DNA from 2 places in the Paenibacillus sp. FSL R7-0345 genome. Region 2 is predicted to be linked to the other one. Evidence: a T-box and tRNA genes for the amino acid it is inferred to sense, from the RefSeq annotation. Region 2 holds a T-box; the other holds one or more tRNA genes.
What was found. A T-box is a leader RNA that pairs with one kind of tRNA and senses whether it is charged. The one in region 2 lies ahead of NST84_RS24075 (valine--tRNA ligase), so its partner is inferred to be a tRNA-Val.
Positions count from the first base shown of each region.

Region 1: it has a tRNA-Val gene. The T-box ahead of NST84_RS24075 (valine--tRNA ligase) is inferred to sense a tRNA for this amino acid. The anticodon was not compared.

Region 1 is NZ_CP152002.1:2,862,877-2,871,505, reverse strand. It holds gene metG (methionine--tRNA ligase) at 1-428, shown strand, start outside; gene NST84_RS12065 (NUDIX domain-containing protein) at 440-865, opposite strand; gene NST84_RS12060 (hypothetical protein) at 862-1,068, opposite strand; gene NST84_RS12055 (DUF6199 family natural product biosynthesis protein) at 1,175-1,375, shown strand; gene NST84_RS12050 (hypothetical protein) at 1,436-2,185, shown strand; gene NST84_RS12045 (DUF1796 family putative cysteine peptidase) at 2,189-2,860, opposite strand; tRNA gene NST84_RS12040 (tRNA-Val) at 3,024-3,095, opposite strand; gene NST84_RS12035 (hypothetical protein) at 3,177-3,503, opposite strand; gene NST84_RS12030 (5-oxoprolinase subunit PxpA) at 3,535-4,302, opposite strand; gene NST84_RS12025 (hypothetical protein) at 4,373-4,978, shown strand; gene NST84_RS12020 (biotin-dependent carboxyltransferase family protein) at 4,922-6,076, opposite strand; gene pxpB (5-oxoprolinase subunit PxpB) at 6,073-6,858, opposite strand; gene NST84_RS12010 (helix-turn-helix domain-containing protein) at 6,918-8,519, opposite strand.
Region 2 is NZ_CP152002.1:5,584,336-5,592,964, forward strand. It holds gene NST84_RS24075 (valine--tRNA ligase) at 1-2,433, opposite strand, end outside; T-box leader at 2,585-2,870, opposite strand; gene NST84_RS24080 (LysM peptidoglycan-binding domain-containing protein) at 3,376-4,821, opposite strand; gene NST84_RS24085 (glycosyltransferase family 4 protein) at 4,968-6,374, opposite strand; gene NST84_RS24090 (GGDEF domain-containing protein) at 6,590-7,825, shown strand; gene NST84_RS24095 (neutral zinc metallopeptidase) at 7,954-8,629, opposite strand, start outside.

The DNA.
Region 1 (8,629 bases), 2.7 Mb from region 2:
GAGAAGCAGAAGCGCTGTGGAATCATGCAATTAATGAATTGTATCTAAAAGCCGGTAAGCTTATTGAGGCAGGCCGGTTCAAGGACGCGCTGGAGAGCATCTTTGCAGCGGTACGCCAGGCTAACAAATATTTCGACGAACAGAAGCCTTGGGCAATGTTCAAGGAAAATCCGGCGGACTGCAGCCATACCCTCTACAACTGTGTGCAAATTATCGCTAATCTGGCTAACCTGCTGAATCCGTTTATTCCCTTTTCCTGTAACCAGATCCGCTCCTTCCTCTCGTTAGGGCAGCCCTGTTGGCACAGCATCTCCGTACCCGCGGGTCAGGCCATCCGGGACTTAACCCTGCTCTTTGAGCGGATCGATCCGAAGCGTATAGAGGAAGAAACAGAGCGGCTGAAAGCACAATTAACCGGGGGAGGATAGGGGATCGTTATTTATTCCGCCTCCTGCAAAAATCTCTTGATTTCAGCCATATGCGCCGGAACGATTAGCGGGTAGGTCACTTCCTCCGGTATGTCCGCGAAGCCCCTGATCTCGGCCATTTCAAATTGGGGAATCTGCCCGAAGCTCTGAACATCCGCCAGATAGAGCTTGCCGAAGCTCTCGGGCACCCCTTCTATGGATACTGAGTATACGCAGACAGGTGTTAGGGAGAATTCCTCTGCTCCTGTCTCTTCATATAATTCCCGCGCCGCCGCATCATCCGCCGGTTCATTCGGCTCGATATGCCCGCCCGCAAACTCCCATGTAGACCGTTCACGGTGCCTGGCCATAATCCACTGATCGCCCTGCCTTGCAACAATCACTACATATTTTAGTGCAACATCTTTAACAGCTGTCCTATGTATCGTAACTTTCACCGGCTTGAATCCCCCTTAGCTAACTGCTCCCATTTCTCGCGGGTCTTGGAGTACTTTCCGGGATCCAGCGAGCGGATGTCAAAAAATAGCTGCCTGGAGCCAGCCGCGTCTGCCAGTCTCCCACTGGTATGCCAGGCAAACTCGGAAACAGGGGACTGTTTTTGCGTAAAAGTAGTGTTGTTCACATTAAAAATAGCTGCCATGTCTATTTCCTCCTATGATTGTTATACATATTCTGTTACAGTTCTCATAAACTGCAATCTGCCTTTATTATCATGCCTGAGTAAAATAAACAAAAGGAGGTTTCTCATGGTTGTATTTGCTGTTCTGTTTGTCTTGCTGGCCGTACTGAACTTTTGCTTTCCGGCCTTCGGCTGGTATCTGCGTTACGGGTGGATGGTTAAGGGACATTCCGAGCCGAGTAATGCTTATATTCTGATGTGCCGGATCAGCAGCGTTCTCGCCCTCATCCTCTTTTTCGTATTTTTTATACCGGTTATATTTTTTTAAAAATGCTTCTTTTTATTAGATTTTCTTGTGTAGTATCTGGTTTTGTAAAGGAGGTTTAACGTGAGCGGAATATTAGTGCTAGCAGCCTCTATACTGTATCCGGTCCTACTATATAGGATATTCCGGTTCATTGAATACAAAAGCCGTCTGAGAATGTATTGGATCATTATGCCGTTAAGCGTGCTCATCAGCTTGTTCATCCCGTTTTTGTACATCTATATTAAGGGGCCGTCCGTCCTATTTTCGCTGGAGGCTGTGATGGGTTATTCACTGACATCGGGAATGATGACCTTTCTGGTCATCCCTTCTTTTACAGCGGCATTGGTTTGTATATTGTATGGTTACCTGAGAATCAGCAGAGGGTCCGTCGCTATTATGGCTGCAGTATGTATTGCAGGTGCGGCAGGATGCTTGTCAGGCGGCAGCGCAATAGAGCGTTTGCTCAATGAACCGTCAATCCGTTGGGAGCAGGTCGGGGCTGAGGAGGTGGCGGGGGCCGGAATGTGGATCTACAGTGACGGTCAGAATGCCGAGAACCGCTACATCGGGCTGAATGAACAGGGGACGGATCAGATAATGATAATGCTTAACTCTATTCCGGTATCTGCGGTTAATGAAATTCAGTATGCTGAGCGCACACTGGCTGCAGAAATTTGGTTAAGCTTCAAAAAGAACGATCAGCGATCGGTCCGGATTCAATATGACAAACATGCAATTTACGCAGAAATAACGGATAAGCGGAATCAAAAATATTTTTACGTCCAAGCCCCCCGGTTAAAAGACTTCTTTGATCAAAAGCTCCATGAATAGCTGTTACTTCAGCCGTATCCCGCTTAATAAATAATCCCAGTTCGCATAATCATTCATATCTCCCGGAACCTCAAGTGCGCACACGTGCTCCATACCCCAGGGCAGTTCCCTGGTAACCGTCAGATGTTCTGCAGGGTTTAGGATCAGAATGGTAAAGCTTCTTCCTCTAAGTAATGTGGATAAAATATAACGTAGCTCATACACCTGTTCGTAGCTGGCATGCCACCGGATGAACAGACTGTTGCTGCTTAAGAGCAGATTTGCCCAGAAGCGGGTGATCCGCCGGTCAAGCTTTTGTCTGTAAGCCGGATAACAGGAGCGCCAATCTACTTGCGGGATGACCGGAAAATCGTGTGCGGAAACAATATTGTACCGGGAGTCCTTAATAAAATAGGATTTGGATAAGCTGTGCCTTGCAGGGTCGTCATACAGGGGATCCCCATCGTTCAGGAAAAAGTCGGTCTCCTCCAGCTTGCTTAAATTCTCCAATTCCATGAAGCCGTCAAAACGGCTGCCGATTAACCGGTTCACATCGCTGAGTGATGCAGAGATCATCCAGTCCAGGGGCATGGCGAACTTGCGGAGGCCGTACCGTCTCATATTAATGGCAGGTGCGCAGGAGGAGCCGAGGCTGACGATCAAGTCGTATTCTTTGTGAATATCCTGAAGGTTCATGTGTTGATTCACCCGCTTCGTCGGGAATTATTCCATTATTAAAGTGTATACGCAGAAAAGGGAGTTGGATTGGACTTTTTTAACGAAGGGTGTAAAAGAATCTGGAGCTGTATTGAGGGGTTTAAACAACAAAAAAAGCCTTGAAAATCAAGGCTTTCACGTATAGGACGGATGGGGTTCGAACCCATGACCCCTACCCTGTCAAGATAGTGCTCTCCCGCTGAGCTACCGTCCTGCAACAAAAGTTATAATATCACAGAATGTTAGCTGGTGGCAACCATTTTTTTCGTGGAGGAGTATTGAGGCTGTAAAGCAGCTACCTTCTTCTCTTCAAAATATCTCCATCCAGCTCAAAAACTGCAGGCGCACCTATTTCTTCAGGATTCCACCCCCGCTCTATAGCTTGAGTAATGAAATACGCGGCATCCTTAGGTCTGGCGATTTTTTGATTCAGATGCTCCGTATGTGGAAAATTCACCCAGAAGCTGTCTATATCGGACTGTATGTGCACTTCAAGCCGGTTTCCCTTAACAGATGCATGTTCCGCTACCATAACGATAAATCCGCTATCCGGTGAGATGGTCCAGATGTACGGTTCAGCATGTACAGTGATTTTTCTGCCGTCCTTTTTATTAATGGTCATGTGGAGCCCGCCTTTGTTTATTCAGAATCATCTATACCCGTGCCCTGATGCGCTGCACTGCTATTCCCGCATTCTCCAAGGAGCTTCGGATAGCTACTGCAAATTCTACGGCGTGAAGACCGTCCCCGTGCAGACAGATGGTTTCAGCGGTTATAGCCACATCCTCTCCGCTGATGGAGCGCATCTTGCCCTCGCCCACCATCCTTAGAACCTGATGCCGGGCCTGCTGTTCATCCGTCACTAGCGCTTCCGGCCGGCTTCTGGGCGTTAGTGAGCCATCGCTCAGATAAGTCCGGTCGGCAAAAACCTCACTCGCAGTAAGCAGCCCCGCCTTGTTCCCGGCCCGGATCAGCTCGCTGCCGGCCAGGCCGAACAGAATCAGCTCCGGCTCAATCCGGTACACCGCCTCTGCGATTGCTTCGGCCAGAGCTGAGGAGGCTGCCGCCATGTTATACAGCGCACCATGCGGCTTGACATGCCGGAGCACGCCGCCTTCTGCCCGCACAAAACCCCATAAGGCCCCCACCTGATAAACCGTGAGCTCGTAAGCTTCCCGGGGCGAAAGCTTCATTTCCCTGCGTCCGAAACCGGCCAGATCCTGCAGGCCGGGGTGCGCACCGACAGCCACTCCATGCTTCAGCACCAGCTGCACCGTCCGCGACATGGTGCCGGGATCGCCGGCATGGAAGCCGCAGGCAATATTGGCTGATGTTATGTACGGGAGGATCTCTTCATCCCGCCCGATCCGGTACGCGCCGAAGCTCTCGCCCAGATCGCAGTTTAAATCAACAGACTTCATTGGCTGTTACCTCCGGTATGTATTTTTGTGATTTGTTAAGAACCGCGCCAACAGTCCGGATGGGGCGCAATTGCGGATGAGTCGTGCGTACCTGCGGCGCTCGCGCGGATTCAAAGGCATTTTTGCCTTTGATTTGGCCCGCACGAGGCGTTGGCTCGGATTCAAAGGCATTTTTGCCTTTGATTTGGCCCGCAGGCGGCGTTGGCTCGGATTCAAAGGCATTTTTGCCTTTGATTTGGCCCGCAGGCGGCGTTGGCTCGGATTCAAAGGCATTTTTGCCTTTGATTTAGCCCGCAGGCGGCGTTGGCTCGGATTCAAAGGCATTTTTGCCTTTGATTCTGCCCGCACGCAGCGTTGGCTCGGATTCAAAGGCATTTTTGCCTTTGATTTGGCCCGCACGCCGCATTGGCTCGAATTCAAAGGCATTTTTGCCTTTAATTTGGCCCGCACGCCGCGTTGGCACGGATTCAAAGGCATTTTTGCCTTTGATTCGGCCCGCACGAGGCGTTGGCTCGGATTCAAAGGCATTTTTGCCTTTGATTTGGCCCACATGCAGCGTTGGCTCGGATTCAAAGGCATTTTTGCCTTTAATTTGGCCTGCCCTGTCTCCGGGCAACCCCTACATATGTTCCAGCACAAGCCGCAGCCGGCGCAGCTCAAACTCACGCTGCATTAGCTGCTCCTGTGCTTGCCGCAGGGTGACAAGCCGGAAGCGGATAGCGCTGCCGGGGCCCGCCTGCGCAAGCAGCGGCAGGTCTGCCGTAATGACCTGCGCAAGCTTCGGATAACCGCCGGTCGTCTGCCGGTCCGCCATCAGGATGATCGGGGCTCCGCCGGATGGTACCTGAATGGTGCCAAAGGTGACTGCCGCTGAGACCAGACTCCGTTCCTGCTCCAGCTCCAATACACTCCCGGACAGCCGGTAGCCCATCCGGTCCGACTCCGGGAGAATCATATATGGCTCAGACAGAAAGCGCCGCCGGCTCTCTTCGCTGAACAGCCCGTATTCTTCCCCGGCAATCACCCGGACCACCGGGGCTTTTGGATACTCAGGAATAAGTGCCGGCGCAGGATACCAGCTGCTTATAGCTATAACTTCTGCTCCCAACTTACCAGCCAACCGTCCTGCTTCCTGACCACTATCGAACTGTCCAGTTTCCAGTCCACCGTTCAACCGTCCTGCTTCCTGTCTATTATCGAATTCTCCTGTTTCCAGTCCTCTATTCAACCGCCCCGCCCACAAGTCCAGCTGCCACGCGCCTGAACCCCGGGCCAGCCGTTCTGTCCAGGCGGCAGCCCTGCGCGAAGGCGTGCCTACAGGCAGCACGTCACCGGAGCGTAGCGCCCTGCCCTGATGGCCGCCGATCCCGGCGCGCAGGTAGGTCGAGCGGCTGTTCAGCTGCACCGGAACATCGATGCCTCCGGCAACAGCCAGATATGCCCTGCATCCACCGGGCAGGCGCCCAAAATGCAGCCGTGTCCCTTTAGGCACATAGGCTGACCGCCAAAGCGGCAGCGGCTGCCCGTCCAGCATCGGCGCTAATCCGCCGCCGCAGACGGCAATCAGTGCCGGAGCAGCGAAGGTAATTTCCGGGCCGAGCACTGTCATTTCCAGTCCGGCGGCCTGTTCATCATTGCCGACTAGCAGATTGGCCATGCGAAGAGCATAGCTGTCCATCGCCCCCCCGGCAATCACACCGAACTGCTGGAAGCCGTATCTACCCAGATCCTGAACCGTCGTTAGCAGACCCGGCTTCATGATCAGCAGGCTCATAGTCTCTCATCTCCCATGTCCGAGAATTCCCGGAATGAAACCGGATAGAAGCGGACTATATCGCCGGCCAGCAGCAATACGGGCGGCATAGCATCCGGCTTAAACAAAGCAAGCGGAGTCCGGCCGATCAGCTGCCAGCCGCCCGGCGTCTCCAGCGGATACACCCCGGTCTGATCGCCTGCAATCCCGACAGAGCCTGCGGGGATAACCAGCCTTGGTGAGGACCGGCGCGGAGCAGAAATCGCCGGGGACAGCCCCCCGAGATAAGGAAAACCCGGGGCAAAGCCAAGCATATAGACCAGATAATCAGCCGAAGAATGAACATCAATAACTTCCTGTACTGATAGCCCGTTATGACGGGCCACAAACTCCAGGTCAGGACCGTTTTCCCCGCCGTAGCATACAGGAATTCTGACCGTTCTTGGAGCAGGAGCCTCCTGTTCTTCTGTATGCTTCAATAGATCTTTCAATAGGGCAGCCACTACCGGATACGGATAGTTTTCCTCCCCGGGGGCGATATACTGCGGATATGCCTTCAGGACAGCATGCCCGTCGTAATATACGGCAACCGAGTGAAAGGAAGGGACAAATTCAAGCATCCCCGCAAAAGGAGCAGAACTCAGCCTGCTGCAAACCGCCCTGACACGGCGGTGGGTCTGCGGACTGACTGCTGCCTCAAAGAGTACAGACGCAGCTGAATCTCCTAACGGGATAATGCGAGGCAATCCAGTCCTAGTATGATTTTGCAGATGAGGTACCCGGCCCTCTGCCTTGTTACCCAAGGATAGCCCCCCTTTCCAATCCATAATTATGCTTATTATACCCGATTAATGAGTCAGCCTCACGCCAGCACCTGCAGCACATCAGCGATTTTCCGGTGATGGGACATTACACCATAATTCATCCAGGCCATAAAATCTACCTCATATACGCAGCCGCTGCGTACAGCAGGAAGGCTCTGCCAAAGCGGTGTTTCAAGCAGCTCCCGGCCTTCACCCATCTGCCGGTCAAAGGTAATGAACAAATGATCTGCCGTCAGCTGTGCAAGGGCCTCCAGGCTGAGATTCACCTGCTTCTGCCCCCGGCACAGCTGACGGACCAGCGGATGCGGCTGCAGCCCGAGGTCGCTGTGCAGCACGCCTCCCGTATAGCCCAGCCCGTCACATCCGTACAGCATAATGCCGGCGGAAGAGATCCGGAGCACCGCTACAGTCTGCGTTCCTGCTAAGCGGCTGAGCCGCTGCCTGGCTGCACGCGCCTTGTCCTCATAACTGCTAAAAACCTCCTGAACGCTACCGGTCCTGCCGAAAATCGCTGCCGCCGTACGCAGGGTAGCCCGCCAGTTCTCCTGATGAAACGGTAGTTTAAACAGCGGTGCTACCTGACGGTATTCCTCCAGATTCCAGCGCTGAAAGCCGTCGTCAAGCATGATCAGCTCCGGCGTATAACGGGACAAACCCTGCCAGTCGCCGGTGGAAATATCAAATGCCGGCACATGATGAAGCCCAAGATAATCCTGCTTGCCCCAATCCGCGTGGCAATACTGTGCAACAGGTGTGATACCCAGCGCCAGCAGATAATCCTCCAGAAACGGGGCGAAAATCCGTGTTCCCTCCTGGTACAGGCTTCTGTACCGGCCGGGTGTAACCCCGACACTGCCTTTAAAACGCCGGCTGAAATAGTACTCATTACTATAGCCCACTGCAAGGGCAATCTCATGCAGCCGGTCTTTACTCATCAGCAGCTGCTGCTGGGCCCGTTCAATTCGCAGCCCGTTAAGGTATTCCAGCGGAATCTGACCGGTCTGTTCCTTGAACAGCCTGGTATAACGGCTGCGCCCCAGGCCCGCGATCTCCGCCAGATCGTCGACTGTCATCGTTTCATTAAAATGCTCCTGCATATATTGTACAGACCGCTGAACCAACGTCTGGTCATCCGCAGGCACGGCAGCACAGGGATTGGCACGCATGAGCAACAGCAGCAATTCCTGGAACCGGCTCTGGGCGGCAAACTGCTCGATCCGCTCGGCATCCCTGTTGCTCTGGTGAATCGACTCCAGCAGCAAAATCATTTGCGGGAAGGGACGGCACTGTAACGAACCTGAATGCAGAAGCCCCTCCGCAGGCAGACTGCTCACTGAAATCTGCCCATTTTCCCCGTAAGTAATAATGTCAAAGGTAAGCCGGTAAAAGCTCAGCCCCTGCTCTCCAGCAATAATACTGCTTAGTCCCCCGCCGTTAAACAGGAATCCGCTTCCCTTCTCCAGCGGATAGCGCTGCCCGTCTGCTTCAGCCCAGCCCTGTCCATCTGTTATAACGATCAGAGCAGGAACCGGATACATCACGGTTTGCTTAAAGTCTGACGAGGACTGTGCTACGGTCTCTATAGTATTTAGACTGTATAATATCCTATTAGGATATTTATCATCTGTCCTTCCCCCCATTTTCCCGCCCCCTAACTGAGAATCATTTTCATTAATTCAGTGTAAAACAAAAAAGAAGGCCTATCAACCATGCTGATAGACCTTCTTCTATATAATATGCCTCTATTGGA
Region 2 (8,629 bases):
GATCAGCCCCGACAGCGGCAGCAGCAGCTCTGCTCCGGTAACGACTGCGGACATTACTTTATCCGGCGTCTGCGGATCAAGTCCGGCTTCGAACGACGACGTGTTGCAGAAGCGTCCGATGTAATTGTCGTTGCGGCTGATAATGCTGAGTGTCTCTGCACTGCCAGCCTTGATGATCAGCTCTACCTTTTTGCTCATCGGCACATTAACCTCTGCACGGATGTTGCGTACCGCACGGATAACGTCCATCAGCAGGTTCATTTCAGCCACAGCCTCAGGACTCTCAAGCGCTGCATCGTACTTAGGCCATTCTGCCAAAGTAATCGTTGCACCCTCATGCGGCAGATGCTGCCAGATCTCCTCGGTAATGAACGGCATGAACGGATGAATCAGGCGCAGCGTGCGGTCGAGCACGTAGGCGAGCACGGATTGGGTTTTGGCTTTGGCAGCCGCATCGCTGCCGTACAGCGACAGCTTCGCGAACTCGATATACCAGTCGCACAGGTCATCCCAGATGAAGTTGTACAGCAGACGGCCGGTCTCGCCGTACTCGTACGAGTCAATTAGACGCGTAATATCGCGGGAAGTTTCGTTCAGGCGGTGCAAAATCCAGCGGTCAGCCGTTGTAAGCTCACCTGTAATGTCAATATCTGCAAAGTTTACACCCTCCAGATTCATTAGCGCAAAGCGCGATGCGTTCCAGATCTTGTTGGCAAAATTGCGCGCCTGCTCTACCTTTTCCATCCGGAAACGCAGATCCTGCCCGGCAGTAATACCGGTAGAAATCATATAGCGCATAGCGTCCGCTCCGTACTGCTCAATAACATCCAGCGGATCGATCCCGTTGCCAAGCGATTTGGACATTTTGCGGCCGTCGGCATCGCGTACCAGGCCGTGCATGAATACATCGGCGAACGGCTTCTGGCCGGTAAATTCAAAGGCGGAGAAGATCATGCGCGCTACCCAGAAGTAGATGATGTCGTATCCGGTAACGAGCACGTTGTTCGGATAGTAACGCTGGTAGTCGCTGCTGCTCTCGTCAGGCCAGCCCAGTGTGGCGAACGGCCAGAGGTTTGAGCTGAACCAGGTGTCCAGCACATCCTCATCCTGCTTCAGATCATCAAGTCCGCTTATTTCGCGTGCTTCTTCTTCACTATAGGCTACAAATACTTCACCTGTGGACTCCGAGTACCAGGCCGGAATGCGGTGTCCCCACCATAGCTGGCGGGAGATACACCAGTCGCGTACATTTTCGATCCAGTTCAGGTAGGTCTTCTCGAAGCGCTCAGGTACAAAGTTAACGCCGTTGCCCTCCTTCTGCGCATTGATGGCCACTTCAGCCAGCGGCTGCATCTTTACGAACCATTGGGTGGACAGATAAGGCTCAACTACAGCGCCGGAGCGCTCGCTGTGTCCTACCTGGTGTACGTGATCCTCGATGGAGATCAGAACGCCCTGCTCCTTCAGATCAGCAACGATATTCTTGCGGCATTCACTGCGGTCCTGACCGTTGTAAGGTCCGGCTTCCTCATTCATTACGCCGCCCTCATCCATCACATTGATCTGCGGCAGATTGTGGCGCTGGCCTACCTCAAAGTCATTCGGGTCATGGGCCGGCGTAATCTTCACAGCGCCGCTGCCGAAATCCTTATCTACATAATCATCGGCGATGATCGGAATTTCACGGCCTACAATCGGCAGGATCAGCGTTTTGCCGATCAGATCCTTGTAGCGCTCATCCTTCGGATGTACGGCTACTGCTGTATCGCCAAGCATCGTCTCCGGACGTGTAGTGGCTACAGTGATGTGACCGCTGCCGTCCTTAAGCGGATAACGAAGATGGTACAGGTGGCCGTTCACCTCTTTGTATTCAACCTCAATATCGGACAGGGCTGTACGTGCAGCCGGGTCCCAGTTGATGATGCGTTTGCCGCGGTAGATCAGGCCTTTGCGGTACAGCTCTACGAATACCTGGCGTACCCCTTTAGTCAAGCCTTCATCCAGCGTGAAGCGTTCGCGGGAATAGTCAAGGGACAAGCCCATCTTTGCCCATTGCTCGTGAATCGTTTCGGCATACTGATCCTTCCAGGCCCATACCTGCTCAAGGAACTTCTCACGTCCGAGATCATGGCGGGAAATGCCCTGCTGGCGCAGCTTCTGCTCCACCTTAGTCTGGGTAGCAATACCCGCATGGTCGGTTCCCGGCAGCCAAAGGGTGTCGAAGCCCTGCATCCGCTTCGTGCGGATCAGAATATCCTGCAGGGTGAAGTCGAGCGCGTGCCCGATATGCAGCATCCCCGTTACGTTCGGCGGCGGGATTACGATGCTGTAAGGCTCTGCGTCCGGCCGCTGGCCGGCCTTGAAGAATTCATTCTCCATCCAGTAGGTATACCACTTGTGCTCTGCCGCTTTCGGGTCGTACGTAGTCGGCATGTCGTTCCTGGTGCTATTGTCAGCTGCAGCCTGCGCTGCCGCTTCCTGCGTCTCCGGCAGCATCTCTGCCGCTTTGCCTTGATCAGCCATGTTCTGAACCTCCATTAAATTTCTTATCTTCTCTTCTGAAAATACAAAAAGGCCTTTCGTCTCAAAGGACGAAAGGCCATTCTTTCGCGGTACCACCTTTGTTTCGCGCCAATAAAAAATAAACCTGTGCCCCGGCAGCTGATGCTCCCGAAGCTTAGCGCGACACTCATGCAGATAACGGCTGCGTCCGGCCACATCCTACACTGATCAGCCTGTTACAGGCAGGATCATTCGAAAGGGCGACTCCGGGGCGACTTCGGTGGCAAACATCCTGCGGAAATTCACAGCACTTACAATTCCGCTCTCTGAAGGGCTGACGACCTACTCTTCCCGTTCCCAGTCTTTAGCTAAGTTTTACTTATTCCCATAATACATTTAGTACTATTCCTAGTCAACCAGCATACACACAAACAGCGGGACTTATACTCGCGGATTTGTCATTTGCCGCTAAGCTAAAAAAAGCCCTCCCGTTTATGCATCCCTGCTCTCCTGCTCTCCTGCTCCCTTGCCAGCTAATACTTCAACAAACAGCTCACGTTCACGCCCGCTCTCTAACGGACTCAGATGCGCTTACTTCCGGATAATTTCCATTTCCGGCATGCTAACGGACACCAGCGGCCTTATGTGCAGATATATGGAGCAATAAGGGCTGTTTGGAGGGTAATAAGTGCAATACGTTCCGTTAGCCGGACAAAATGCTATTTTTCTGCAAAATAAGATCACTCAGGTCCGTTAGCGGCTGAAAGCGATTGAGCTGCCGGCTCACCACTCCCGTTCTCTCCCCAACAAAAAACAGAGCAACGCTCCCTGCAAGCAGGAGACCGCTACTCTGTCCTGTTCCACAACATTAACCTAAGGGATATATAAAACCTGCCCCTCTTCCACGTTCTGGCCGGCCAGCCGGTTATACATGACCAGCTCCCTGGCGCTGAGCTGATACTTCTCGGCAATGGTGTCCAGCGTATCTTCGCGCTGTACAATGCACATCCGGACCTTGCGGAACAGCTCCGCACCGCCGGTCCTGCTGATGAAGCGGCTCTTCCAGTCGCTGTCGCCCGCCGCCGCTTCCTGAACCGCCGGCTGCGGAGCCGCCGCAGCTGTTACTGCGTCCTCCTGCTCCTTATTGGCACGGCTTGAGCTGAGCAGGGAGGAGAAGGTGAGATGCTCCTTCGCCTGGCTTCCCTCTTCCTTCTTACTGCCGAATGCGACCTTCAGATCCCCCTTCTCCTCCTGGGCAGGCAGGGCCTCAGGGGATTGCAGCGGCTCATTCTCCTTGGTTTCTTCTGCTTCCGGCAGTGCCGCCTCAGCCTGAACCTCCGGTGGAGTGTACTCCGGCTCAACTGCGGCAACCGGCTCCTCCTGTCTCTCAGCATAGAGCTGTCCAGAGGCGATGTCCGGAAAATCAAATGGCTGCGCAGCTGCCGGAACGAACTCCTCTGCAGCATCACCGGCCTCAGCCCGCGTAATCTCTGCCGCCGCAGAAGAAGCAGGCTTCACTGCCGTCTCCTTCTCGCGTGCGCCGAAAAAGTACCCGGATACCGGCTCCGCCGGTGCCTTTCCCTTTTGCCAGGCGTCCGCAGCTGCAGCCGCCCCGCCGGTGAGGTCCGCCTGCGCCTCTAGGCTATGCGTGCGCAGCTTCGCTTCTTTATCCTTCTGCGGCTGGGCAGCAGGCCCGGCCGCCTGTGTATAGACAGATTCCTGCACTACCAGCGGATGCACCGCCGCCGCATCCGGTACAAAAGCTGCATACCCCTGCTGATCCGCAAGCGCATCCGCAGGAATTTCTGCTGTACCCTCGCCGTAGGTCCACAGCGAGTTTTCGTACAGGGCGTCGTTCTCATGCTCCCGTCCCTCGGCCGGGACAGCGCTGCCCCGGTCCGCTTCTTCGGGAGAATAGGCTACTGTGTATTCTTCCTGCTGCCAGGCTGCCCCCGGGTCACTCCCGCCGATCCCCCGCAGGGAAAGTACGCCGGTTATGTTGACTGTACGCATCGTAAGCAGGTCGATATCGAAATTTTCGATTTCCACCCCTATGTCATCAAGTGAGCTGACCCGGGTCAGCGGGACTGTAATTTCAACAGGAATCGCATGCTCCAGGCGCTCCGTCCGGTCATTTTCTCCCCGGTAAAGTCCGGTGAGCAGCAGCTGGCCGTAGAGCTCCGCCCGGTCTTCCCGCTGAATCACCTGAATTTCCGGAATGAGCTCCACCTCTTCCAGCTCAGCGATTCCCGGAAGTTCTGCAGGCAGGTGAATGCGTTCATAAATATCAAACCGCAAGCCATGGGACTGGTCAAACACGGGAAATTTCCTCCTTCTTGGCATAATCTAACCCTGAGACAAGCCCAGAGCATAAGCCCAAAATGTTACTCCACTCATGTATATGCTCCAATCAGGAAGGCATGACTAATTTGGACATATCCGTATCTGCCCGGCATTTACCTGCTTTATCCGGGCAGAATGTTAGCATCCGGCACCTGATAATCTGCCGGAAGTCCGCTGCGCAGCACAGGCCCCAGCGGATTGCCGGGGCTGATGACGTTCAGCAGATCGGCCGGATGAAAAGCGTCCGGTATGCGCCGGACTGGCTGCCGGTCGCCGCGGCTCATCTGCATGTGCTGCGGCCAATTATGCATCGCTAACGCTCTGCGGTAAACCCCCAGCGTCCCTTCCACCATGGTATCCAGTGAGCGGTTTGCCATGGCCCACTGCCGGGCTGCAGAGCCGGTTCCGGCCCGCAGGCCATCATCGCGGAGCAGCAGCTCCAGCTGGTCTGCCAGCGCTGCAGGATGTTCTGCCGGCACGATCCAGCCTGTCACCCCGTGCCGGACCATTTCCGGCATCCCGGTCGTGCCGGCTACAACCGGAGCGATGCCGGCAAGCTGTGCTTCCGTCACCGAAAAAGGCTGGGTATCCTGCAGGCTCGGCTGAACATATACATCAGCGGCGGTCAGCGCCGAGGGGATATTGTCTATTTTTCCGGTAAACAGAATGTCATCCTGAATGCCCAGCGCCTGTGCCTGCACCTTTAGCTCCTCCATCAGACTCCCGCTGCCGGCGATGACACAGGTCCAGTCCCCGCGCCGCTGATGCAGCAGGCCAAGCGCACTGATCAAAACGTGAACCCCCTTAATATATTCGAGCCGCCCGGCGTACATGATGAGCTTTTTACCGGGCTGACGCTTCAGCGTAGAAGGCACCTGAGCCTTAGCTTCATACTCCTTTAAATTGACCCCGTAGGGCAGAATATGAATCCGCTCTGCAGGAGCGCCATGTCCGCCCACAACCTGTCCAATCCACTGTGAAGATACCAGAATCAGATCAGCCGCATTTACGGCGAGCTGCTCCATCCTCCGGAAATAGCGCCAGATCGGCCGGCTCTCGTACTCCGCCTGTGTCAGCCCCGGCTCAAGCCCCCTGTATTCATAATAGGACTCGCGGGCGAGCGCCCCGTGCATACTTGCTACCAAAGGCACTGCTTTTTTCATAACCCGCCGCAGCGCATACGCCGATATCGGGTCCTGGGCATGAATCACATCATACTGCTCAAGACCGAGCGCGGCAGCACCGCCTTCAAACACATAACGCCCCAGCTCAAAGCTGAAAATCCCGTGCTCCTGATGCAGATGGGGAAACCTCAGCGGATCCAGATAGGGAAGCAGCGCTGAATAGTACGCTTTTTTGTCGAAACAGACATTCCGGTCCAGCAGATACAACGTATTACTGTCCACATGGCTGCCCATTAGCGTAACCTCGTGCCCCTGCTCTGCCAGCTTGTCTGAGAGCTGCTTCATATACGTCCAGATCCCGCCCATATTCGTGAGTCCCCAGTAGGTGACCAGCAATATTTTCATGAAGCCCCTCCTCCGGTTATAAAAATTCATTGCAAAATAGCAGCAGCCGGCTTAAGCATCAACAAAGTATTATATGTCCACCACCGTCTTCCCGGCATGGGTACGGGTCTCAATTCTATGAATAAAGCAAAGTGTGAATAATTTTGAAACTATTTTCATTATGTTTGAACATTTCGGGTATAATCGGTATAACCCGTGAAAGGAATGTTACTGATATGTCTAAAGCAAGATTATTTGATCTTTCCTTATTCGTAGCTGCTGTAGGCCTGGCGCTTTTTACGCACCCCTCGGTAGTTCTGGATGGTACCTATATAAAAGCCATGCTGCTCTACTGGGTCTTTGCCAGCTTTTACTTTCAGCTGCGCATTGTTACCCGCAAAGGGAATTCTACGATTGATTATGCAATCAGCTATACTTCTTCCTTTGGTATTTTTGCCGGACCGCTCGGCACCCTTATTTATGAGATTTTTTACCGGACTACGGTCTACTTTTACAAAAAGAAAACGAAAACCGCGGATCCGGGAGAACTCCTGGACACTTTTTATAATATAGGCTCCTTCACGCTTGGCGGTACCGCTGCCTACTATCTGTATACGCTGCTCTACCCGGTTGCCGCACATGTGCCTGCCGGTTACTGGCTGCTGTTTCTGCTGGTAGTTTGTGTGACAACCTTTTTGTCCTCCGGGTTCCTGGTCATTACCTTTGCCCTCTCCGGGGACATAAAGACACGCAAAGAAGCGTTCGACCTGCTGCTCAGAAGCAGAAACCTGCTTGATTTCAGTAAAGTAGCGCTAACCAACGCCCTCCTGCTGCGCCTGCTGCAACTGGAAAAATGGGAGATGCTGATCGCCCTGTTCCTGCTGAACTATATTGTCAGCCTCTCTTTCTTCTCCAAATCCCAGAGCGCCCAGCACAAGTTCGAGCGGGACAAATTCGAGCAGATGGCTTACCAGGACTTCCTGACCGGAACCTTTAACCGGGCCCATATGGACAAGAGGATGAACGAGCTCGACCACAGCGGAGAATCTATCGGCATCGTGGTAGCGGACATCGACCGGTTCAAAAAAATCAACGATACTTACAACCATGCTGTCGGTGACAAGGTCATTATTCATTTTGCTAATATACTCAAGGACCACCTGCAGGAGGAGGATATTCTGTTCCGCAGCGGCGGGGAGGAGTTCACCCTTTTTCTGAGGAGCAAATCTTTCCGTGAGTGCCATCTGATTCTTCAGGAAACGCTGCTTGATGTGGAAAGGCAGGCTGTTAAGGCAGATTACGAGGACCAGCAGATCGAGGTACACTACTCTGCATCCTTCGGCCTCTTTTACTTTAAAGCAGACCAGAATACTTCCATGGAAAAAGGGTACGTCCGCGCCGACCAGCTGCTGCTGGAGTCCAAAAAGCTCGGCCGCAACCGGCTCTCGGCACACAATGCGCTGGCTGAGTGATTTACATTTTTGCATATTAAAAAGCCGTTCCACCGGTTCTTCCGGTTGAAACGGCTTTTTATGTCTGCGGAGCTCTGTAAACAGTGCTTCCTCTGCAGTTCCACTACTATACATGATGCGGCTTCACTCTATAGCTCGGCAGCGTTAAAAGTATCTCCGCCGGCAATCGTGCCTGAGTTAAAGCCTTTGTAGAACCAGCGTTTGCGCTGCTCCGACGTCCCGTGCGTGAAGCTGTCCGGCACTGCATAGCCCTGGGCCTGCTTCTGGATCGTATCATCGCCGACCGCACTGGCCGCCGTTAAAGCTTCCTCCAGATCGCCTTCCTCCAGCAGATTCATCCCCTGGGCATGGTTCGCCCAGACACCCGCCAGATAGTCGGCCTGAAGCTCGAAGCGGACCTGATACTTGTTGTATTCCTTCTCGCTCAGGGTACGGCGGTAGGAATCCAGCTGCTTCGTCGTTCCAAGCAGAGTCTGGACGTGATGCCCCACTTCATGGGCAATGACATAAGCCATCGCAAAATCACCAGGCGCCTTAAAGCGCTGCTGCAGCTCATCATAGAAGCTCAGGTCAATATACAGCTTGCTGTCCCCCGGGCAATAAAACGGTCCGACCGCCGAAGTCGCTGTTCCGCAGGCCGAGTTCACACTGCCGCTATAGAGCACCAGTGTAGGATCGGTATAAGTCATCCCCTGCTCTGCAAAAAGCTGACTCCACACATCCTCCGTGTCCGCCAGCACGACCGAAACAAATTGCGCCAGCTCCTGCTCCTCCGCCGTTTCCTGGTAAGGCGTATTGGAGGTA